DNA from 2 places in the Paenibacillus sp. FSL M7-0656 genome. Region 1 is predicted to be linked to the other one. Evidence: predicted binding sites of a transcription regulator. Region 1 holds the regulator's gene; the other holds the start of a gene.
What was found. The regulator LexA, encoded in region 1, represses DNA repair genes until DNA is damaged. The targets are predictions, from matches to a motif close to CGAACATATGTTCG.
Positions count from the first base shown of each region.

Region 1 (12,496 bases):
CCCCCGCATCAGTGGACCGTTAATTACTTGAAGTGCTGTATATTTGGCAAGTGCCTGTTCGAGATCTGGCAGCAATCCTTCTTTACTTCCTTCGACTACATATGAAGCGAGACGCTCTTCTAATGAAAGGTTTGAGATTTTTTCCTTCTTCTCAACCTTCTTGTTACGGAACGCCGCTACGAACGCCGCCAGAGTGTCATCATTCGTGTTATATAAAAGCTCTTCGGAGAGTCTGCGTTCTTCTTCAGGAATGGAGGCATAACGCTCCAGTTTCTCTGTGTTCACGATCGCATAGTCAAGACCTGCTTTGGTACATTCATATAAGAATACTGAGTTCAGCACCTCACGGCCCGCTTCAGGCAGTCCGAATGAAATGTTACTAATCCCGAGGATCGTATGACATTCTGGCATCGCTTCCTTAATCACTCTTATACCTTCAATAGTTTCTTTGGCTGAACCGATGTACTGTTCATCTCCGGTACCAACTGGGAACACCAACGTATCAAAAATCAGGTCTTCTGGTTTGAGGCCATATTTGTTCACCAGCAAATCGTAAGAGCGTTTGGCTACGTCAAGCTTGTCTTCCCGACTAATCGCCTGACCCCGTTCGTCAATCGTTCCGACAACAACCGCACCACCATATCTATGAAGCAACGGTGTGATCAGCTCAAATTTCTCTTCGCCATCCTCAAGGTTAATGGAGTTAATTATCGCTTTACCTTGCGAGTACTGGAGGGCCAGATCAATTACTGAAGCATCTGTTGTATCAATCATGAGAGGAACCTTCACTTTTTTTACAACCAATTCAAGGAACTTCACCATGTCTTCAGACTCTTCGCGGTCCGGATCTTGTACACACACGTCAACAATGTGCGCTCCATTTTTCACTTGAGCACGAGCAATTTCCGAGGCTTCTTCATATTTACCTTCTACAATGAGTCGTTTGAATTTCCGTGATCCCAACACATTCGTACGCTCACCAACCATGTATGGACGATTGTCCTGTTCGATGTAGATCGGTTCTATACCAGATAAAGCCGGTGGATGTGTTCCGTTCATTTCTCTTGGGGGGTACTGGGCAAGTGTGTCGCGCATCGCTCGAATATGTGCAGGGGTTGTCCCGCAACATCCACCAGCAATATTCAACCAGCCCTGTTCGGCAAAAGCACCAATCTTCTGAGCAAGCGAGTCTGGTGACTCATGGTAATTACCATTCTCATCCGGAAGACCCGCGTTCGGGTAACAACTAACGGCAACCGATGCCATTCCGGAAAGCGAGCGAATGTGATCACGCATGAACTCCGGACCCGTAGCACAGTTTAGTCCTACCGAAATTGGGTTAAGGTGTTCTAAGGATATATAAAAGGATTCGATGTTCTGACCTGCAAGGGTCGTTCCCATCGGTTCAATCGTTCCTGATATCATCAGGGGCAGTGTAACACCACTCTGTTCGAAGGCCTGCTGAATTCCAATGCTACCTGCTTTTACATTGAGGGTATCCTGTGAGGTTTCGAGTAGTAGCGCATCAACGCCTCCCTCTATTAAAGCAAGCGCTTGCTCCAAATAACTGTCGATAAGTTCCTGGAACGTTACTCCCCCAGTTACAGACAGTGTTTTGGTTGTTGGTCCCATCGCACCTACCACATAACGTGGAGATTCAGGTGTAGAGAAACGATCAACCGCAGCTTTCGCAATTCTGGCTGCTTCCAGGTTGATCTCGCGTGCCCGATCCTGAATATCGTATTCAGCAAGCACAACGGATGTGGCACCAAATGTATTGGTTTCAATTAAATCGGCGCCAGCCTCCAGATATTCTTCATGAATGCGCTGGATCAGTTCTGGACGAGTAAGCACTAACATTTCATTACATCCATCCAGATCTTCGCCGCCAAAATCTTCGCCAGTCAGATCAACTTGTTGAATCATGGTCCCCATTGCACCGTCGAGGATTAATATTCGTTGTTTTAATGCATCGTGTAGACTAATCTTATCCAATATCTTCACCCCCGCAAAACGTTAGATCTTAGTTTAACAGAAACTAACTTAATGTGAAAGATCGGGTTTGGTCCCGAAAGATGGCGGGTTTGCACGAATATGAACGGAATTTGAGAATCGACAAAAACAAAGCAATCCGATATAATTCAATTAAACCAAGTGGAAAAGAGGGAAAGAACATGGCTGAAATTGTTATCCGAAATACGAACGAACGCATCACTGGTGACGAAAATGTTCGAAATTTCTTAAACAAATACGAAGTATTATATGAGAAGTGGGACGCTTCCAAACTGAACACTGATCTGCAAAATAACTTTGGATTAACTGATGAACAGAAAACCGAGGTTTTGGAAACTTACGATTATGAAATCAGAGATTTGGCTGCACGTCGCGGGTACCAGATCTGGGATGTCATCACGCTGTCCGAACAAACACCAGATATCGAAGAAAAGCTCGCCAAGTTCGAAGAAATTCACACCCACGCTGAAGATGAGATCCGTGCAATTGTTGCTGGTAAAGGAATCTTTGTTATCAAAGCTACAGATGATGTGGGCTACTTTAATGTAGAACTGTCTCCTGGAGACGTTATCTCTGTACCTGAGAATACACCGCACTTCTTCACTTTAATGGAGAACAAACAAATTATTGCTGTACGTCTGTTCATCGAAAAAGATGGCTGGATTGCAGATCCATACCCTGATCCTACTTTTATCAAGAACGCCTGACCCTTCAAGATGTGTTCAGGTCTTTCATGGCCCCTGACCCAAAGACCCAAACGAACTGACCTTTAAATCGATCGGTTTAGTGAAACAACTCTCATAAGTTGAAAACGGGACGAAGTAGAGATCTATCTTACTTCGTCCCGTTTTCATTTTTTCCGTGATCTTTACTTCTCACTAGGTTAGCATTTCTTTCGTGCCTGGAATTCGAACATTTGCCTACTTCCAGCATACTATCTTCAAGTTACTTGGCAAACAGCAAACAACTCATATTGCTCCAAAAGAATCATCAAAACTCGATATTAGACGATGTAAGACCGCTGAGACTCCAATATAAGTTTTGCCCGCTTCAAGTAGTTGCATGCTCGTTTAGAACCTAAGCTCGTTTATAGATTCTTCAACTCCCTTGCTTTGGTTGACGTGATACGGATGAAAAATTACGACTGCGATGCCTCATAGCTCCAGAAGTTATGCCAGAGAAAGCTCCTCTAGATGGCTAAAATATTAAGTAGATTATAAAATTGCTTTATGAACTTTAATTCTTTGTCATGTAAATGTCTAATTAACTGGACGCATTTACGAACTGTGTCGCTATTAATGTTTTGTGAGAAGATAGCCTTGGTCGTAATTGCCCTAATATTTGTCCAATCCATAATAATTTCATTAATTATTAAATCAATTTCTTCTTTTGTTGTATGGATAAGATCTGGATTAAGTTGTTCATAAAGAGCGACTAATCTAAACTTTTCCGAACACTTTCTATAGATGGTGCTACTTAAAGTTTCTATAATATCTTCGTTAGTTATACTATCTCCGTAAAAATCAGCCAATAATGATATACTTTGTATCCCTTCAATTATTTCGTCCTGATGGTTCAGCATATTATCTTTAAGACGTTTGATACTTTCGTGCAACATTTCCTTAGGGTCTCTCTCATGATGATAATTAACATTGTTTATAAATTCAATAAAATAAGGCTCATCTGACTTGATTTCTTCACTCATACAAGCTTTTTTAATTTCCGTAAACGGTACAACGTACTTCTTATACTCCGTTATATCATCAACAATATAGACCTCATTGGTTGTTAAATTAAAGCCGTAAACTAAAATGGGATGTAGACCATGCTTTTTGTTAAAATAAAACTCACGGCCTCTTTGATAATATAAATCAATAACAAGGGAAACTGGGTTTCCTTTTGAAAGCGAACTAATGATTTCTGATTGTAACGAATCTATATGTGGTGAAGTAAAATTCATTGAAATACACATTTCATCCATTACTTCATCTAGCCTCTTAAAGTTCAAAATATCCAGTTTGAAATAACCGGTACTTCCTAGTTTATCTTTATCAAATCTGTATATCGTGGTGAAATTATTAACTATAGAAAACTTATCCTTTTTGAAATAGTCGGCAATTGTCATTAGAGAATTATGGCTGCAATTTAGGAAGGGATGATTGCTATGTGGGAACATTTTTTTCATACCGTTGAAATATTGAAAATCAGTAAGAGAGATGATTTTATCCATAAGAGTCTCCTTTGGTGGGCTTAGTAACTATTTGGATTCCTATAATCCATTAAAAGGATTAAATTTCATTTTTCTTTATGACCGATTGTCAAGCCCAGGGTGACAGATGAGCGAAAAGGAATTCGTGAGCCGTTTTACACCCCAAGCATTTGCGTCGTCTGTGATCTATTAATTCGAGCGAGCTCGGGAAGCACAGATCAGTGAAAAGGTAGGTATTCCACTTCGAATTCCCTCCATTCAAGAATTGCAGTATTATGGTATCCCATTAGGAATACGTACATAATAAAGCACAGTAGACATTTGAATGACTGGCAATTCACTATAATTGCGGTTAGAAATTTGTTAAAACATCTCTACCTTAAATTTGATATGGCCGCGGCACTAGTATATCAACTATATTTTAATTGACCCCCTATACAATTTCAATAAATTTTACCATAATAAATAATAAATAGATGTAACATTCATTTCGGTCATCGTACCCGCTAAACCACCCTAAAAACAAAAAAGCATTGTCAGCTATGTGAACGATAATACCGTCCAAATAGCCGCAATGCTTCATGTTATATTTGATTTAGTGAAATCACAAGTGGGTTCAGAAATTAGCAATTAGACCTGTTAATTCAGACAAATGCTTGATTTCATGGTCTGGCGCATACGCTTCATTGTTGTTCTTATGCTCACGGTTAATCCATACGGATTGGATGCCAGATGATAAAGCACCACGAATATCAGTCGTTAACTTGTCTCCAACCATCATGCTCTCTTCGGGTTTAACACCCAGTTTACTCAAAGCATGTTCAAATATCGACGGATCTGGTTTTCCTTTTCCGAAGTTACCCGAGATAATAATCTCATCAAAGAAAGGAGTCAATTCAGGTACACCATCCAACTTCTCTTGTTGCAAAGCAGGACAACCGTTCGTTAACAACAACAGTTTGTACTTGCCTTGTAACTGACGCAAGGTATCCATCGTTTCTTCGTATACATGTGGTCGAGATCTCCGTTCTATTCCAAACTGCGCAGCCAGTTGTTCAGCAAGATCTTCCCGATCTATACCCAACTTCAACAAGCCACGACGCCAGGATTCTTTACGGTAAACTGGAGCAAGCTGTTCCAACTGACGGAACTCAGGTTGATCCCCACCAGTAAAGTTAGCCCAAAGGCCTTCAAACGGATTGATTCCAATCATTTTGGTAAAAGGAAAGGTTTCATATGATTCATACAGCCCACGTGCCTCATTACGAACAGCTTCTTCAAGTTCTTCTGGTTTGACCCCAGTCTCTTGCGCTGCGATTAGACAAGTCTCATGAAAAGCTTCTCGAACACTACGCTCATCCCATAATAAAGTATCATCTAGGTCGAACAAAATCGCTTTTAACGCCATTCCGATCATCTACCCCTTTATGCAATAATTACTTTTCGACGGTTTCCACGGTGATCTGGTGTGCTTTCGCAAATTTCAGCAAACGTTCTGCAATCGCATCTGTATCGTAACGGTTCAATAACTTGGTAAACACCCATCTTTTCCCGCGACTGTTATGTTCGATAACAACTGTACCTGGTTCAATTCTGAATTTGACGATATCGTCAACCCCAATTGAACGTTCACGATTACCCTTCGTCGTTATAATCCGATTACTGCTAATCTTGATGTATGGACGGCGAAGCATGAAGATGACTGCCAAAAATACGTAAAGCAGCATGGTCACCCAGTCCCAAGTTGTCATTGGAGCTTGCACAAGGAATGTGCTCATAAACAGATACAAAAAGGCGAGACCGATCAAAAATATTGGGAACAACAAGCTGCGTCCCTTAAAGACTTCTTCACCTGGTGTACCAGTGATTGGTTGACCACTTTTTTTGCGTTGCTGATTTAACTGCTTGGAATTTTTCTTAACCGTTCTCTCGAACGAACGCGACATGAGAATCCCCCTTATGTGTCTTTGTATCGGCTTACATAATTGCAAACCAACATTTCCCCCTATAAATTGCACACTCAAAATAACAGGAAGAAACCTAAATATCATAATGATATCATTAGGTTTCGTTAGTGTTTGAGTTTGCCTTGGTGGCCTTTGTCATTCTCATCATCAACAATCTCAATGGTATCCAGTTGTTGTCTGAAATTGCTGCGAATATTACTCAAATAAATCTCTCTTAGCTCGGCACGTTCAGCAAGTTCTTCCTCCGACAATCCAGTTGACTTTTGCTTACGAGCCAATTCGTTAATGCGTGCTACCAGACTATCTATATCCAAGCTTGTCCCCTCCAAAAATACAAAGTCATATTAACTTTGCCATTATAAAGGCTGCTTGTCAAGCTGACACGCGCTAACACTTATTGATGTGCATTTTATTCTGCAAATTGCGGTAGAGCTAGTACTTGTCCCACTTGGATGGAAGTTGTATGAAGTTGATTCACTTTCTTAATTGCTTCTATATAAATACGTGTATCCATATTCGTCGGTTTATGTTCCAAAGAAATACTCCATAATGTTTCCCCTTGTGAAACAGCTATCTTTCCTCCAGGCAGAACATCATTCTCATTGCCGGCAAATACAGTTAAAACAGTGCTACATCCAATAAATATAATCAAAGAGGTAATGGCTACCTTTAACATCCATGAAGAAATCTTGAAACGCGCTAAAACCTTCTTGTATTTCCCTATGTTAGACTTCACCAGTTCCGAATTCATTGGTTCATAAATGCTTTGATAAGTAGAATATCTCATTAAATACCCGCCTCCAAACGTTTGTTCCTATCTGTTGAAATCAATATAACACGAACACTTGTTTTGTTCAATAGATTTTTAGAACAATTGTTCGCTTCTTTTTTAGAAGAAGCAATATCTTATTTCAAGTACATTTGCAAAGCATTTGCAATATTATGCTCTGACTTTTGAACAATTTCTGTTCTATAAGTTAAAAAACACTGATTTAATGCTATTTTATTTAGAACTTATGTTTGTACGAACGGAGGTTCTATGTTATAATTTTCCCAAACGTTACTAAAATGGGGTTGATACGGTATGTCGAAGATATCCAGCAGGCAGCAGGCTATTCTGGAGTTTATACGAAATGAAGTCCGGTTGAAGGGGTATCCTCCTTCCGTACGGGAAATTGGTGAAGCGGTTGGACTGGCTTCCAGCTCAACAGTACATGGACATTTGGATCGTTTGGAGAAAAAAGGTTTGATCCGACGCGACCCTACCAAGCCAAGAGCCATTGAGCTTTTGAGCCAGGAAGAATCTGAGCATTCTCATCAATTTGCTCATAGCGTTGCACGTATTCCTGTTGTTGGTAAGGTTACAGCCGGGGTTCCAATCACTGCAACCGAGAACATTGAAGACTACTTCCCTCTTCCTACACATTATGTAGGCGAACAGAAAGTGTTTATGCTTTCGGTAGTCGGAGATAGCATGGTGGAAGCTGGAATCGTTAACGGAGATTACGTTATTGTCCGTCAACAGCAAACTGCTGATAACGGTGATATCGTCGTTGCAATGACTGAAGACGATGAAGCTACAGTGAAAACGTTCTATAAAGAGAAAGATCATATTCGCCTTCAACCGGAGAATGCGACCTTCGAACCTTTACGTTTGAAACATGTTAGTATTCTGGGTAAAGTCATTGGCCTTTTCCGAGATATTCATTAATATTTAACTTGAGTAACAAAACTAGATGTAATGAAATACGAAAGAGGTTGTCCTGATCAACAGGACAACCTCTTTTTTTTGTTTTTGTTATTTTAGCGGCTAATTATTCACTGCGTTTCAGAACACTCTTGTGATGCGAGAACACATCAAAGCTCTGTTGTCCGTGATATGAGCCCATACCGCTCTCTCCTACACCACCAAACGGGAGGTAGTGTGAAGTCATATGAGAAAGTGTGTCATTAATACATCCCCCACCGAAGGATACTTGATTCAGAACCTGATCCTGCAACTGCTCATCCTGTGTGAAGAGATATAGCGCCAATGGTTTTGGCCGGCGAACAATCTCATCTAGCATAGGATTCAGGTCACTGTACGTAAATACAGGAAGAATCGGACCGAAGATCTCTTCTTGCATGACAGCTGATTCCCAGTTCACATCTCCAAGTACAGTCGGCTCAATGAGCAACTGCTCTCGTACAGAACGTCCACCAATCAGCGTTTTGCCATCTGTTAGGAATTTCGACAACCGATCAAAGTTACGCGAGTTAACAATATGCGGGAAATCAGCGTTCTGTAACACATCGTCCCCAAATTTATCTTTGATCTCTGCGCCAATCAGATTGATCAATTCGTCATGAACTTGTTCATGTACAAGCAAATAATCCGGAGCAACGCAAGTTTGGCCTGCATTCAGGAACTTACCACGAACAATACGCTGGGCCACCAGCTTTAGTTCTGCATCGTTATGGACAATAGCAGGACTCTTGCCCCCTAGCTCCAGGGTTACAGGAGTCAAATGCTCCGCAGCTGCCTTCATAACAATGCGACCAACACCTGTGCTTCCTGTGAAGAAAATATAATCAAACTTCTCTTTCAACAATGCTGTACTGGCTTCAACTTTCCCTTCCATAACGGCGATATACTCCTGAGGGAAGATCTCCAGAATCAGATCATATGTCAAACGAGATACCGCTGGTGTTAATTCAGAAGGCTTGATAACTGCACAGTTACCGGCTGCAATTGCTCCAATCAGTGGACCAAAGGCCAGTTGGAAAGGATAGTTCCAAGGTGCAATAATAAGAGCCACTCCGTATGGTTCAGGGTAAATGGTGCTCACCCCATCCTGCATAGCCGGATTAGTTGGGACTTGTTTTGGTGCAGCCCATTCCTGCAGATGTTCTAATGCAAAATCCAGTTCACCCAGAACAATGCGAATCTCGGAACCGTAAGCTTCCGCCTCAGATTTGTTCAGATCTGCCCGAAGTGCATCTTGAATCCATTGCTGATGCTTTTCAATTCCCTTTCTAAGCTGTTGAAGTGCATTAATCCGATACTCGATATTTTTAGTTTGTCCTGTATAAAAAAATGTACGTTGTTCTGTCACAAGTTGTTTTGCCTGATCCATATTAACATCTCCAATTAATTATTTAAAATTAAATTGTTCAAAATTTAATTAAAGTATACCTCTTCTATATGAAACTTTCAACATACAAATGAAACATCCATTTGTATGTATTTGAACGATGGTTGGATTTTTTATAGAGTGAAAGCTAGTACTTGCTACTATGTAGTGGCTATTAGAATTTCTAAGGAAGCTTAATTTAGATTTTTTGCTTCCGACAGTTTGATGCACTGTAAGAAAGAATTCTAATTTCAGTTTCTCTTTAATGGGTTACTAGATAAATGACAATGGTTTTTGCGCTGTTACTAACATGAATTGATACATTTCTTCAAAATAGAAATGTTTAGTTACCACATATAAAAAACTCCCCTTTCATTAATGAAAAGAGAGCTTTACGATTATCTATCGGTGAACGAATGCATCATGTTAAAAGTAAGCCATGGTTACAGACAAACATAGGCTTCTTTGGTGACCCTTTTATCTGCTTCCATCTATATAACTCATCATCAGTTATTTTAAGTTTTCCACGCAATCATGTGCCTAGTTTCGTGTTTTTTATGAATTGCCCATACCTTGATTTGATGGTAATCAACAGGCTCTATTCTTAAACATCCCGGGTTTGCACACTTTCCACCAGTCTCACTAAGAAGTTTTTTTATTTTTCTAGATACGCTTTTCCTTCTTTATGCAACTCCCTAGGATAATTCGCGTAATAATTACACTATCCTGTCCGTTATCTTAAAACTATTTTTAAGTCTAATTCAGCTGGGCTACACTTATTTGGAAAGAAAACATAATACCATTTTCACCAAACATGATTTATAGTCTTAATTGCTACGTTTGAAATCTTACTAATCGCATTCTTTACAGGTATACTGCCCGGTTTTATACCAGCCTTCAAAATATCTGTAGCAGCTTGTCTGGTAAGACACGAAAAAACCAACGTTTTAACTTCATCATCTTTTGGATTATAACCACGCATGTGAGCAATGGCAGCTATCACTCGTATTTGCACGTACATTAATCAGCTGGTTTAGCTACTGGAAGAGTGACAACAACACCTACGCCAGTTAGAAACCTACTTGTTACTCCTTTAATATTTTGTCAACGGATTAAAGCATCAATTGCTTTATCGGTTGAGCTTTTCTTTTTCGTAAGACCACTCTATCAATTTATTTAGTTTCTGCTAAGTAGTTAAATATTTATCTAATCGGTAATCGAAAAATGAACTTGTACGAATAAAACAAAAAAGCCGCTATAATAGCGACTTTAATGGGATATTTTCTATCCGACATAAATAGATTTAATATTCGTTCACTGGACCACAACCAAAAGGTTGGCAAGTCTGGATTGTAGAAGCGGTATCAATAAAACCGGTATAATCATGATATTTATAATAGTGATGGTCCTTCCTGATGAATAATGTCGCACTAAAATCACTATGCCTAACATCTCTAGTGTATGTTTTTGTTACCCAGTAGGCTCTAGGAGCATCCTTAGAAAGATAATAACCACCGATGCTTACAAGTATGCCCGCTATTCTACCACCTACAGGTCCTCCTATAAAGGAAGCAAGTATACCTGCTATTGCAGAAGCAGTTGCATATATTATCTCTGTGGAATTTTCTACTTTGCCTTTATATACATAACCGTCTGCTAATGCTTGTGGCGAGAAACTGAGATCTTCGTGAATAGGTTTTATTTCGTTTGTAGCATAATTCACTTCGCCAGTTTGAAGATTTTCATACTTTACTTTAGTCTCATCAACTTTTGTAATTTTTAACTCATCTTTACCATTTAAATCTGTTGCAATATAATAGCTGTCATATTGAATTAATGTAGAACCGTCTTTAAAAGTGATGGAATTATCGGTTGTACTTTCGACTAGTTCTAAAAGGCTATTTTCCACTTGAAGTGCTGGTAAAGAATTTGCCTGATCTTGAGCGAATGCTGGAATTGAGATAGATGTAGAAAGCATGACTCCGGCTAAAAATGTTTTAGCAATTTTCATTGTTTGTATCATTTTAGTCCTCCATTCAATTCTAATCTTTCTTTTTTCTAAAAAAATCGAATTTGATTACGTAATCAAACAAAGATGTAATCACAATAGCCCCAATTGGAATAAACAAATAAACCCAGAACGGATTATTTGGAGCTTCACCAGGCGGAGAATCTGTTAAAATAAAGTAAAGAACAATGCAATAGATTATAGCCAATACAATACCTGTTATGTTTCTATTTTTCATAGTTGCTCTCACCTCTTGTTCACAGAATCAAGTATTGTTTTTCCAACTCAAAAATATTATAACATAAATTTGGTATAATTTCTCTTATATACCTTAAAGTTTTTAAATAATATTTATGATGATAGCTTTAACCAGTATAATTCCCTTTGCTCAACAGCTATTTTCAGTACTATATTTCGTTTTTTAATATCTGACTCCTTATCTCAGCGTTTCAGTTGCTGTATAATAATATGTAACTTCTCATGCGCTAGGATACTAAATGATATTTTCAGTTAAACGCACAATGATTAGACACATCTCTATTCCGACTTATAGTTACTTTCTCAGCGATAAAACAAATGTAGTAGACTTAACATAACTTTCGGAGCCAAATATGACTCCTGCACAAACGAGCCTTATATACAAAGGCTCGTTTTTTGATGTATCTTGTAAAATATCTTTTCTGTTACTAATTCGAAGATTTTCCTTTTTACATCTTTCAACAACAACATTTTACTGCTCTGTTCGATACTTTGATTAACTTGCGCTTACACCGCTGTAAGGCGGTTTTACATACACAAAAAAAGAAATAACGTTCTATACAGTACCCGTTCTCTCGAGATGTGCCATCATCTCTTATCAGAAGTTTTCCCATCATTCCTACAGCTACCCCTTCTGGACGCTCCGTATAGGACGGATGCTTTCCATATAAAAGCTCGATCTTCCATAATGCCTCAACCGTTTTTGGCATCTCGCTGAACTGAACATTCGGCGCAAACCATCAAGCCCCTAGAAAAGAAAAAAGACGACCCACCAATTCGAGTCGCCTTCATTCCAACTCAATGCCAGTTTAAAAAATCACGAAACGACCCAAACAGCTCCGTCAAAATACACCCCGAAAATGAAGGGGAACTAGAGAAGCTGAAGAACAATTGGATCGGACAAACTTCATGAATAAGCATAAATCTT
Region 1 is NZ_JBBOOT010000001.1:194,995-207,490, reverse strand. Features, by position in the region: gene metH (methionine synthase) at 1-1,995, opposite strand, end outside; gene MHI01_RS00830 (cupin domain-containing protein) at 2,175-2,720, shown strand; gene MHI01_RS00825 (hypothetical protein) at 3,203-4,243, opposite strand; gene MHI01_RS00820 (HAD family hydrolase) at 4,839-5,630, opposite strand; gene MHI01_RS00815 (hypothetical protein) at 5,659-6,168, opposite strand; gene MHI01_RS00810 (DUF896 domain-containing protein) at 6,294-6,503, opposite strand; gene MHI01_RS00805 (LysM peptidoglycan-binding domain-containing protein) at 6,599-6,976, opposite strand; gene lexA (transcriptional repressor LexA) at 7,274-7,900, shown strand; gene MHI01_RS00795 (aldehyde dehydrogenase) at 8,004-9,305, opposite strand; gene MHI01_RS00790 (adenosine deaminase) at 10,606-11,325, opposite strand.

Region 2 (12,496 bases), 1.4 Mb from region 1:
CGTTATGTGTACCAAAGATCATATCCACAAAGCCATGCTTCTGCATGATTCGGTTGACGACGCCTTCTTCTTGGGACATACAACCGCATACGCCAAGTAACAATCCCGGACGTTCGAGTTTTAGCGTTTTGAGGTGACCGAGCTCACCAAATACTTTATCTTCCGCATTTTCCCGTATGGCACACGTATTGAGCAGAATAATATCAGCTTCTTTGCGATTCTCTGTAGCCTGATATCCCATAGACTCAAGGAGTCCTTTGATGGTCTCCGAGTCATGCTCGTTCATCTGACATCCATACGTATATACAATATAGTGTTTACCTTTCCCTATGTTTTTCAGTTCATCGGGAACGGCATTTTCGTAAAGCACCTGGACGTCTTCCTTGCCCCGCTGTTTCTCCTGACGATGATTGGGTTCCGATTTGATGTTAATCTCACGGCCCCGGATTCTTATCTTTTTGCTGAATTCATCTTGCGAAATTACTTTGGCATCGGAAAAATCAAAATATTGGGAGTAATCCTTTTTTGAGTCTTTAGCCATTTCCTTCGGTCACTCCTTACAGCCTCTATTAATAAAAAATCGTTCATTCATCCCTGTTCCACATGAATATCTTGCTTGGAACATTAAAAGAGCATTACAGCAAATTATAGCATGAATTGGGCTGTAGTTCCACATCCAAAGCGCATCTCCCTTCGTATAATCCGAAACATGCCATGCTCAGAAGAGCACTCAGAAAACACAAAAACCTGAGCCTTGCCGTCAGGGCTGGAATTAACCGGCCCCTGTTGGCTGTGCTCAGGTTTATATGTTATTCAGACCGTCATAATTGGGGGCTGAAGCTATTACATGTTATTAATCGATGATTTCAGCAGTGTCGCCATTACGAGCGCCAGCAGCGTTAGCTTCATCTGTATCAATATGCATGTCCAGTGCAAAAGAATCGGATACACGAGCCAGTACATTTTCCAGTACCAGACCACGATCTCCACCCAGACGAACTTTCAACATTTGTTTGTCCTCGATACCCCACTTAGCAGCATCAGAAGTATGGAAGTGAATGTGACGAGCAGCAACGATAACACCTTTATCAATCGTAACTTCGCCAGCAGGACCTTTAATTGTGATTCCTGGTGTACCTTCAATGCTTCCAGATTCACGTACAGGTGCTTTAACACCAATCGCAAATGAATCTGTCATGGAGATCTCCAGTTGCGTTTCAGGGCGAACAGGTCCAAGGATACGCACTTTATCAAACTGTCCTTTCGAACCAATTACCGCTACAGTTTCGTTAGCAGCGTATTGGCCAGGCTGGGACAGAGGTTTAAATTCAGTCAGTTCATAACCTTTGCCAAACAGAATTTCAACGTGCTCTTGGGATACATGAATGTGACGGGCAGATACGCCCACAGGTACTGTTTTACTCATTGTAAATTCACTCCTTGTTTATCTATGGCCTGTACTCAGGCTCTTAACAATCCAATGGTATTATACCCCTTTTTGGAGTGAAATGAAAACGAACTGGTGAAAATTCATGAAATACACTTATTTCACAATCATTCCACTCCTTTATTTGGAAAACAAGCTTCATTCAACCCATTCTGTCCCACAGACCACTTCACTATTTCACGGAAGCCCCCTTTATCTTTGGATTACTCTCTGGCAAGTGTTCCCCCAGATAACTCATTGCATTCTCCCACAACCAGCCACGAACCAGATGTTCATCATAATGTTTGAGCAGGATTTCCGTCAGTCTCGGATAGTGCCCTGAGTGTTCAAGTCTCTGAATATACATTGAAATTCCATCAAAATCAGACCCCATCATCAGATGATGCTGCCCGCCGAGAGAACAGATCTGCTCGATATGAGGCAGCAGGTCCTCTATACGTACTTCACCCTCCTGCTTTACAAACCAGGGAACAAACGTCAGTCCAATCCGCCCTTCCCGGGCAATAATAGCCTGAATCTGATCATCTTTCAGATTACGCACATGGGGACATACGCTATAACTGTTGGAGTGAGAGGCGATAAAAGGACGTTTACTCAAGTCAGCCAGTTCCCAAAACCCTTTCTCCGTGAGATGTGACACATCCAGCAGCATTCCGATTTCATTACACTGGCGCACCAGTTCCTTCCCCTTCTCGGTCAGACCTGCTCCACGCTTCTCCATGACTCCGTCAGCCGCCCAATTGGCATAATTCCACGTTAGTCCAATAATTCGAACGCCCATCTGATAACATAACTCCAGATAGAACAGGTTGCCCTCCAGGCCATCCACACCCTCCAGTGTGATTAATCCCCACAGGCCCTCTGTTTGCCCCATCTGAGCCACCTGTTCACGCCATAACAACGTCTGTGTGCCGCCAGGCCGCTCCTGACTTCTCTCCACACGTCTACGATAAATCTCCAACTGCCCCATCACATGTTCAAACTTGCCTCTGCCAAGCACTTCGGGTAAATAGATGGCGAACGCCTGCAATTCTACATTCCCCTCTTTCAAACGTTGCAAGTTCACATCCAGTTGTGGAGCATTTTCAAATGAAAGGGCAGGCTGCATCAAAATTTTGCTCAGTGCATCACAGTGAAAATCAGCTACACGCCAATCAGACATGGACATCTTAAACCCTCCTCAATATGTGATTGCAAAAAAACGCAAAAAAACCTGTCTACATCGTAAACAGGTTCAATGCATACTGCATGTATTATCTGGGCTCCACAATCAGCTTAATGGCCGTTCGGTCCTCGCCGTCGATCACAATGTCTGTAAAAGCTGGAATACAAATCAGGTCAACTCCGCTTGGTGCTACAAATCCCCGGGCTATCGCTACCGCTTTAATGGCTTGGTTCAGTGCTCCCGCTCCAATTGCCTGCAGTTCAGCATTTCCACGTTCACGAAGAACCCCTGCAAGAGCGCCGGCTACAGAATTAGGATTGGACTTTGCTGAAACTTTTAATACATCCATGGTAAGTACCTCCCTGGGAATGTTGAAAGTTTGTTTCCACTTACTAGATGTTATTCGCGAGAGGCAAAAAAATTCCTTCTTTTTAGACGGGTTTCCCTGCAAATTGGGACAATACCCCTATTCCATGCGCCACTCGTCCTCCGTCAGACGAATTTTTTCGATGCGTGTTGCCGCACCTGTGGCTTCATCAATTTCAACAAAAACACCATGGAAGTGCCATTTGCCATCATCTACAACGAAACGTACAGGTAGCTGGGTGTAGAACTTACGCAGCACGGCCTCACGCTCCATACCCAATATGCCGTCACGAGGTCCTACCATGCCCGCATCCGTCAAGTAAGCTGTTCCTCCAGGCAAAATCCGATCATCATTACTCTGTACATGCGTATGTGTACCTACAACAAGAGACGCACGTCCATCCAGATGCCATCCCATGGCAATCTTTTCTGACGTTGCTTCAGCATGCATATCGACCAAAATACATTTATGGTCTTGGCGCAGCTCATCTACAATTTCATCAGCTACACGGAATGGACAATCCAGAGCAGGCAGGAACGTTCTTCCTTGAAGATTGACAATCGCTAGCTCTTTCCCTTCGCCTTTGACAACCGTGTACCCTCGTCCTGGTGTGCCTGGTGGAAAGTTCGCTGGACGAATCATGCGGGGCTCATCATCTATAAAATCAAAAATATCCTTATTGTCCCAAGTATGATTACCAAGTGTAATACCATGTACACCCCAGTTGAAAAACTCATTTGCGATTGCACCGGTAATACCACGACCTGCTGCCGCATTTTCACCATTCACAATCACCACATGTGGCTTATACTTCGATTTCAGATACGGTAAATTTTCCTTTAATGCCTTACGTCCCACGTTACCTACAATGTCACCAATAAACAAAACTTTCATTGATTACTGCCTCCTCAATTCCTGCAAAGTCCTCTTACTTCAAATGTTGAACCTTTGCAGGACTCTATCTCATGCTCCATGATGTGTAGTTGCCTTTTAACAGGCTTTCAACAGGAAAAGTGGCCCACTACTGCGGCCACTTTTCCGTAATGCTCTATTTTGCGTATTCAACCGCACGGGTTTCCCGGATGACGGTGACTTTGATGTGACCCGGATAGTCGAGTTCATTCTCAATCATCTTCGTGATGTCACGGGCTAAGCGGAAGGCTTCAGCATCATCGATCTTCTCAGGCTGTACCATAACGCGAACTTCGCGTCCGGCCTGAATGGCGTACGATTTCTCGACACCTTCGAAGGACTCTGAGATTTCTTCCAGCTTCTCCAGTCGTTTGATATACGTTTCCAGCGTTTCGCGGCGTGCGCCTGGTCTTGCTGCGGAGAGCGCATCTGCTGCGCCAACCAACATGGCAATGACCGAAGTCGCTTCGCAATCTCCGTGATGGGACGCGATACTGTTGATTACAACCGGATGTTCTTTGTATTTCTTCGCCAGTTCCACGCCAATTTCGACGTGTGATCCTTCCACTTCGTGATCCAGCGCTTTACCGATGTCATGCAATAGACCTGCACGTCTTGCCAGAGTTACGTCTTCTCCCAGTTCGCCAGCCATCAGTCCAGCCAGATAAGCGACTTCCATGGAATGTTTCAAGACGTTCTGACCGTAACTTGTACGGAACTTCAACCGGCCCAAAATTTTGATCAGATCCGGATGCAGACCATGCACGCCCACTTCAAAGGTAGCTTGCTCACCGTATTCACGGATGCGCTCATCCACTTCTTTGCGGGATTTCTCAACCATCTCTTCAATCCGTGCCGGGTGAATACGTCCATCAGCCACCAGTTTCTCCAGGGCAGTACGGGCGATTTCACGGCGAATCGGGTCAAAGCCCGACAGAATAACAGCTTCTGGCGTATCATCGATAATGAGGTCAATCCCTGTAAGGGTTTCAAGCGCACGGATGTTACGTCCTTCACGACCGATAATCCGGCCTTTCATTTCTTCATTTGGCAGGGTAACAACAGATACCGTTGTTTCCGCTACGTGGTCAGCCGCACAACGTTGGATGGCGAGTGTAATAATCTCGCGGGACTTTTTGTCCGCTTCTTCCTTCGCTTGTTGTTCAATGTCCTTGATCATTTGAGCCGTCTCATGACGAACTTCCTGTTCTACGTTGGACAGTATGATACTGCGTGCGTCTTCCATGGTGAGGTTGGATATACGTTCCAACTCTGTCACCTGGTTTTTGTAAATCATTTCGATCTGCTGCTGAGTCTCATCAATTCGTTTCTCTTTGTTAGCCACTTGCTCTTCTTTACGTTCGAGTGATTCCAATTTTTTATCCAGCGACTCTTCTTTTTGCAACAATCGTCTTTCTTGTCGTTGAATTTCATTCCGACGTTCACGAGTGTCTTTTTCAGCTTCAGCGCGAATGCGATGGATTTCATCCTTCGCCTCCAGCACCGTTTCTTTCTTCAGTGCTTCTGCCTCTTTCTTCGCGTTCTCCACGATTTGTACGGCAGCTTGTTCCGCACTAGAGATTTTAGCCTCTGCAAGAGATTTGCGAATAAAATATCCTACTCCGAACCCAATGAATAGCGCGGCTGCAACGAGAGCGATCGTGATTGCAATTTCCATACTGTTCACCTCCTCGTTGGTTCCTCCAAGGCATTCCTTGGGTCAATTTGCAGTTTTCAAACCTTACATATGTTTGGGAATAACGAATACTCACGGCGATCCCCCGCCGATTTTCATTTCACATGTACATGTTTCCACGTACTATTCACTGTTTCCAGCGAACCCATAATTAAGAATGGTATAAATCTTAAGAAACCGAAACCGCTTTTTTGGAAGGAAAAAGGGTTGTCCATTTCTTACAGACTCATGTCCATTTTAGTATTTGACGAAAGAAATTGTCAAGAGAATGCAGTATAGAGACTCTAGTCTGCTAATCCCATAACAACGCTTCGTCATCTTCAGGGTCCCCAGCCTCATCTTCTTCAATTAAACAATTCACGACCCGGCGCACCATATCCATTGAAAAACCACGTCTCATTAGGAAGGGAAGCGTTTTATTTTTCTTCTCTTTGACGTCCCCTTTGACCTGATTCCATTTTTTTCGTCCGGCACTCAAGGCAGTCTCAAATTCCGCATCTGTACTGATCCCTTCTAGTGCCTCAACAATGAGATCATTGGCAATGCCCTTTTGACGCAGCTCTTGCCTTATCCACAGTTTTCCCTTCCGCTTGCCCTCCATACGCTGTCTTGTCCATTCCTTCGCAAATAGATCGTCATCCACCAGGTTCTCCCGCTCAAGCCGATCCAGCGCCTCTTCAATCAAAGGTGCAGCAAACTCCTTCTGACGAAGTTTCTGACTTAATTCATGGCGCGTACGTGGCTTATGCTCCAAAAAACGCAGAGACTGTGCATACGTCCGCTGTCGCTCGTCAGCTACAATGATTTCCTCCAGATCCTTCTTCATAAACGTATTACCTTGAGTCATCCTGTATTTAATCATCACATCTTCAAGAACCGTAATGGAGTGGATGCCAAAAGTGATTCGATAACGAGCTTGCCTGCTCTTCGTTCGTTCTACACGTGTAATAATAAGTTCTTCGTTGTCCGGAAATTGGGATAGGCCATCCTGTTCTGCTTCTTCATATAAATCCTCGTCATGTTGATCCATTCTGGTCTCCCCTTTCATAACAAATTTCATTCTGACTACACCAAACACACCTTCACATAAGACAAAGAACACCAATAACACAAAAGACCGGGAACTCTGCCCGGCCTTTACTCCACAGTTAGCGTGCTAACAGCCCCTGTCCATTGGGACAGGGGCTGTTAGACAGCACGAGTACTCCCACTACAATCCATTATCCAGATTGATCCAAGCTCAATCAGATAAGTTTACGGAGCCAGTGGGGAACACCCTCAGGATCCTCCCTACAAGGGAGGTTTTGAGAGATTACTCGTTGATTTCAAACAATTCTTGTTCTTCTGCTGCTTCTTTTTGCTGCTCTTCACTCGTTGGCGCAGGAACTGCAGTAACCAAGTTACTGGCTACACGAATTTTTTGTTCAATGATGTCAGCAATATCTTTATGCTCTTTCATGAACTGCTTTGCGTTCTCACGGCCTTGTCCTAAACGCTCGCCTTCGTAAGAGTACCATGCACCACTTTTATTAACGATGTCCAGCTCTGTACCAATGTCAATGATACTGCCTTCTCTCGAGATACCCTCGCCATACATGATATCCACTTCCGCTTGTTTAAACGGAGGTGCCACTTTGTTTTTCACAACTTTAATACGTGTACGGTTACCAATCATGTCATTGCCTGATTTGATACTCTCAATACGACGCACATCCAGACGTACTGTGGAATAAAACTTCAGAGCACGACCACCAGGTGTTGTTTCCGGGTTACCAAACATAACGCCGACTTTCTCACGAAGCTGGTTAATGAAGATTGCGATTGTTTTGGATTTGCTGATTGCACCAGACAGTTTACGCAGCGCCTGAGACATCAAACGCGCTTGCAAACCAACGTGTGAATCGCCCATTTCGCCTTCAATCTCTGCTTTTGGAACCAATGCGGCTACAGAGTCAATAACGACAATATCTACTGCACCACTGCGTACAAGAGCTTCTGCAATTTCCAGCCCTTGCTCACCCGTATCTGGCTGAGACAGAAGCAATTCATCAATATTAACACCAAGTTTGCTTGCGTATTGTGGGTCAAGAGCATGCTCGGCATCGATAAATGCAGCTTGTCCACCCGCTCTTTGTACTTCAGCGATAGCATGCAATGCTACGGTTGTTTTACCAGAGGATTCAGGTCCATATATTTCAACAATACGGCCTTTAGGCAAGCCGCCTGTTCCTAATGCAATATCCAAAGCCAAGGAACCGCTGGGAATAATTTCCACATTCATATGAGTGGACTCACCCAGTTTCATGATGGATCCTTTACCAAATTGCTTCTCTATTTGACGGAGCGCCATATCAAGCGCGGCACGACGGTCTGACAATAAGCTCACACCCTTTACTGTTTATAAGATAATGATACCTTGTTTTAACACGTTTGCCAAGCTTTTTTTCGAACATACATTCGTTTTTTTTGTAAAGGCCGAGGCGCCTCTTCCTCAAGGAAACTTTCCATTAAACAGAAAAAAGAACCGTAAACAAGGCTGTAAAGCCTAATTCTACGGTTCTTCCGTCTTCCTTAATTATACTTGCTTGGAACTGTAAATGCAATCGAAGCTATTAACTAATCAATCCATCGCCACAAGTTTTTGCCATAAGCGATATAGAATTGCTTTGGCTGAACGAATGCGAACCGTCTCGCGATTACCATTAATACGCAGCTCATGAATATCCGTCTCTTTTCCACGTTCAGCAAGAGCGATGAAGACAAGTCCGGGTGGTTTGCGTTCCGAATATCCCGGTCCAGCTACACCGGTAACAGCCAAGCCAAAATCAGCATCACCAATCATGCGGACCTGCTCAGCAAGCACTTTTGCAACCTCAGGACTTACCGCCCCAGGTGCATCTTCACCCTCCAGATAATCATGAGGCACATTCAGCAGCTTTTCTTTAATTTCATTGGAGTAACAAACAATACCACCTTTGAGCATTGATGCGCTTCCGGGTACAGAGGTCAGACTTTGCATGACAAGCCCTCCTGTACAGCTCTCAGCAGCGCTGAGCGTCAGCCCCATGTCAGACATCATGGTTACAATCGTGTACTCTATAGGTACATCCTCGTTCGCGTAGAGATGTTCTGTCAAACGCTCCCGAATCTGAACCTCCATCGCATCCAGCTTCAGCTTCGCCTCTCCCTCACTCGCAGCCTTTGTGGAGACGCGTACCGTAACTTCGCCTTCGCTCGCGTAAGGAGCAATCGTAGGGTCTGTCTGCGCGTCAATCAGATCCAGAAGTCGATCTTCAAGAGCAGATTCACCAATACCTGCGAATTTGAGCATTCGGGAATAGATCGGCATCTCTTCTGTGAGTACATGCTGGAACAGCCAAGGTTTGACTTCCTGTTCAAACATTGGAATCAACTCTTTAGGTGGTCCAGGCATCACAACATAATATTTGTCATTGTCAGAAATCGCATTTCCTGCCGCCAGGCCCGTTTCATTGGCCAGAGGTGTTCCGCCATCAATAACGATCGCCTGACGTCGGTTATTCTCTGTCATATCCACATTACGATCTCTGAAAAAGCTCTCAATTTTGTCCATTGCCATTCGATCTGTATGCAGTTTCCGGTTAAGAACAGCTGCGAGCGCATCCTTGGTCAGATCATCTTGGGTAGGTCCGATGCCACCGGAAAATAAAATAACGTCTGCACGGCTCTGCGCAATGCGAATAGCTTCACTAAGTCGGTTCAGGTTATCCCCAACCACCGTTTGGAAATATACATCGATCCCCATCGCAGCCAATTCACGGGATAGGTATCTGGCATTGGTATTGACGATTTGTCCAAGCAGTAGCTCTGTGCCAACTGCAATGATTTCTGCCTTCATTGAGCATCCTCCTGTACACGTGGTGAGTGATCAAAGGGCAATAGGATAATTTCCTATTGCCCCTGACCCAATGCTTCCTTCATGATTACCCATTTAAGAACAAACCATTATGCTTTTGTTAAATGAAGCAGGTTTTTGTTTTTGATAAAGTAATCGATACCCGACCAGATGGTAATAAGCGCTGCTGCCCATACCGCGATAATATCGACGTGAATACCCGTGTATGAAAACGGGAAATTGTTCAACAGCAACAGCACAATCGCCACAATCTGCACTACAGTCTTCAGCTTGCCCCAAGCACTGGCGGCAACAACCGAACCATCCAGCAATGCAATTTGACGCAAGCCGGTAACTGCAAATTCACGACTAATAATCACAACTGCAATCCAGGAATCCAGCTTGCCCATCTCCACAAGCGAGATCAAAACTGCAGTAACCAGCAGCTTGTCTGCGAGTGGATCGAGCAGTTTCCCCAGATTGGTAACCATGTTATTTTTCCGCGCAAGGTATCCGTCAATTCCATCTGTGCTTGCGGCGATGATAAAAATAACAGCAGCAATCAGTTGATTATACGGAAGCGACAAGCTTCCAAGCTGCAACGGCTCTGGATAAAATGGAAAATCCACGAGCAGGAACACCATCAAAAAAGGGATTAAGCAAATTCGTGCAAGCGTAATCCGGTTGGGTAAATTCACAAGACGCCCTCCCTCATATCCTCCATTACTCCAAACAATCATCATAATCCCGTTATCATCATCCGGAACATGAAATGTACAGTTTCAATGTCAATCCATATTAACATGATCCCACTATGTAGAAACGCAAAAAATAAAGTCAACCGCTCAAAAGCAAAACGCTTTAAACGTTCCGGTGACTTCCAGAAGATGTACTGCTTTTCACAAAGTCAGCAAACGATGAGGACTGGACTTGATGCTTGACTGCCAGCAATGCACACTTAGTATAATATACGCCCAATACCGTGTCAAAAAAACACTTTTGCTACAAAAAGGCCTTATTACTTGAAATTTGTATATTGCAAATCCAGAGGCAGGTTAGCACCATTTAGCAACTGCATGACAGCTTGCAAATCATTTTTACTCTTACCAGTTACCCGAAGTTGATCTCCCTGAATCTGACTCTTCACCTTCATCTTGGAATCCCGAATCAGGATATTGATTTTCTTGGCGATGTCCTGATCAATCCCCTGTTTAAAATTCAAACGCTGGCGGACTGTACCAGAAGACGCTGGCTCTACCTTTGCGTAATCAATGTTTTTCAATGGTAGACCACGCTTCGCCATTTTGGATTGAAGCACGTCAATGACAGCCTTGAGTTTGGTCTCATCATCAGATACGATCGTTAACGCATCCTTATCCAGTTTCAGGCTGCTCTTGCTGCCCTTGAAGTCATAACGAGCGCCAATTTCTTTCTCGGTTTGTGTAACGGCATTTGTCAGTTCTTGCAAGTCCATTTTGGACACGATATCAAATGAATTTTCTGAGCTCAAACCAGTCACCCTTTCAGTTAATCGTATGTTCTGTAACATTATAGAGGATACCTTAAGCAAAAGTCTAATTTCAAGCTGTTTTACACAAAGAAAAAAGCATTTTTGGCTTCCACTTCAAGTGGCTGCCAAAAATGCTTGCTGGTCCAGCTTCCAACCTAATAGCGGCTGCGGTTGGGCTGTCTGAACATATCGAGCACACCCAAAAGTACATGTGCAAGTCCAAAACCCAATATTCCGTAACCCCAAGCACTTGGAGTCAGGTAATAACCCAGGAGGCTGACAATGATCCCTAAACCTGTTACGATCCAGCTGACTGTCACAGCCATCCACCTCACTTCACCAAAAGTTAACTGCAAGTTAAGACACGGTTATTGTCTCCTGCAGTTGACCCGGTTATTCGCTACCCGTGGTACCTCCTGTACCGTCCGTTGATCCATTTTCGACACCTGTGGAAGTAGTACCACTACTGTCTTCACCAAGCTTCAAACGGATCCGATTGGTCGCCTTGCCATCCGTTACAACTTGCCCGCCAACTTCAATCGTGGTCGCTGCAGCGTAACCAGACTTAATATACATGCCTACACTATCCAACTCAAAGGTATAGCTGTCACCTTCGGCTGTGTTACCATACTCCAACTTCTCTCCACTGGAGTTTTCGCCTTTATACACTTCCAGCCAGCTATTACCTGTTGCTTTGATCGTAACCGTTACAGGTTGCCCTGCACTACCGTTAACTTTAAAGTTCGTAATATTCCCTGATTTCCCATCTTCTGCAACAGTCACATTAGACGGTGAATTGTCAGTTGGTTTTTCCTCAGTTTCATCCGTCTGTCCGTCCGTTTGGCCATCAGTTTGGCCATCCGTCTGTCCTTCAGTGTCTGTACCGCCACCATTACCCCCAGCGTCGCCCTCACCAGTACCGTCAGTACCTGAATCTGTCGCAGGCGGATTAGATGCCTGTCCGTTGTCAGCAGGTGGATCCGGTTTATCCTCAGGCTGTTGTTGACTGTCTGTAATTTTGACCTGATCAAGACCCGGATTATCTGATTCATCACCATTGTTATACACCACGTATACATACAACAGTACTACGATCAAAACAGGGAATGTCCACATCAACGCGACAGACATCCATCGATTACTACGCTCAACCGGACGGCTGGAACGCTTCTGAATAACCGGTTCCATCGTTGCTTCCGTCTCTTCTTCGGGTACGTCTTTTTTGTGTCCCTCCAGCAGCTCATCAGGGTTCAGTCCCACGGTCTCCGCATAGGTTTTGATGAAAGCACGCACATAGAAGCTACCCGGCAGCACTTTATAGTCTCCTGCTTCTATGGCCTCCAGATACCTCTTGCGAATTTTTGTCATTTCCTGTACATCGTCAAGACTCATCCCTTTTTGCAGCCGGGCCTCCCTTAACTGCTGACCCAGTTCAGACATGCCATCTCCTCCTTATGTTTATCTCTTGAGTTGTTGCTAATCTATTCCATGATTCCGTACGGTTCCTTACAATTCATCGGTGTAG
Region 2 is NZ_JBBOOT010000001.1:1,626,056-1,638,551, forward strand. Features, by position in the region: gene miaB (tRNA (N6-isopentenyl adenosine(37)-C2)-methylthiotransferase MiaB) at 1-541, opposite strand, end outside; gene pduL (phosphate propanoyltransferase) at 854-1,426, opposite strand; gene MHI01_RS06940 (dipeptidase) at 1,620-2,615, opposite strand; gene MHI01_RS06945 (stage V sporulation protein S) at 2,701-2,961, opposite strand; gene MHI01_RS06950 (TIGR00282 family metallophosphoesterase) at 3,079-3,873, opposite strand; gene rny (ribonuclease Y) at 4,028-5,569, opposite strand; gene MHI01_RS06960 (regulatory protein RecX) at 5,880-6,617, opposite strand; gene recA (recombinase RecA) at 6,900-7,964, opposite strand; gene MHI01_RS06970 (competence/damage-inducible protein A) at 8,208-9,464, opposite strand; gene pgsA (CDP-diacylglycerol--glycerol-3-phosphate 3-phosphatidyltransferase) at 9,572-10,159, opposite strand; gene MHI01_RS06980 (YajQ family cyclic di-GMP-binding protein) at 10,480-10,971, opposite strand; gene MHI01_RS06985 (hypothetical protein) at 11,127-11,297, opposite strand; gene MHI01_RS06990 (helix-turn-helix domain-containing protein) at 11,365-12,411, opposite strand; gene MHI01_RS06995 (DUF3388 domain-containing protein) at 12,478-12,496, opposite strand, start outside.
Region 2: a site for LexA is predicted at 8,034-8,047, ahead of recA (recombinase RecA). Genes of this name have one in related genera too.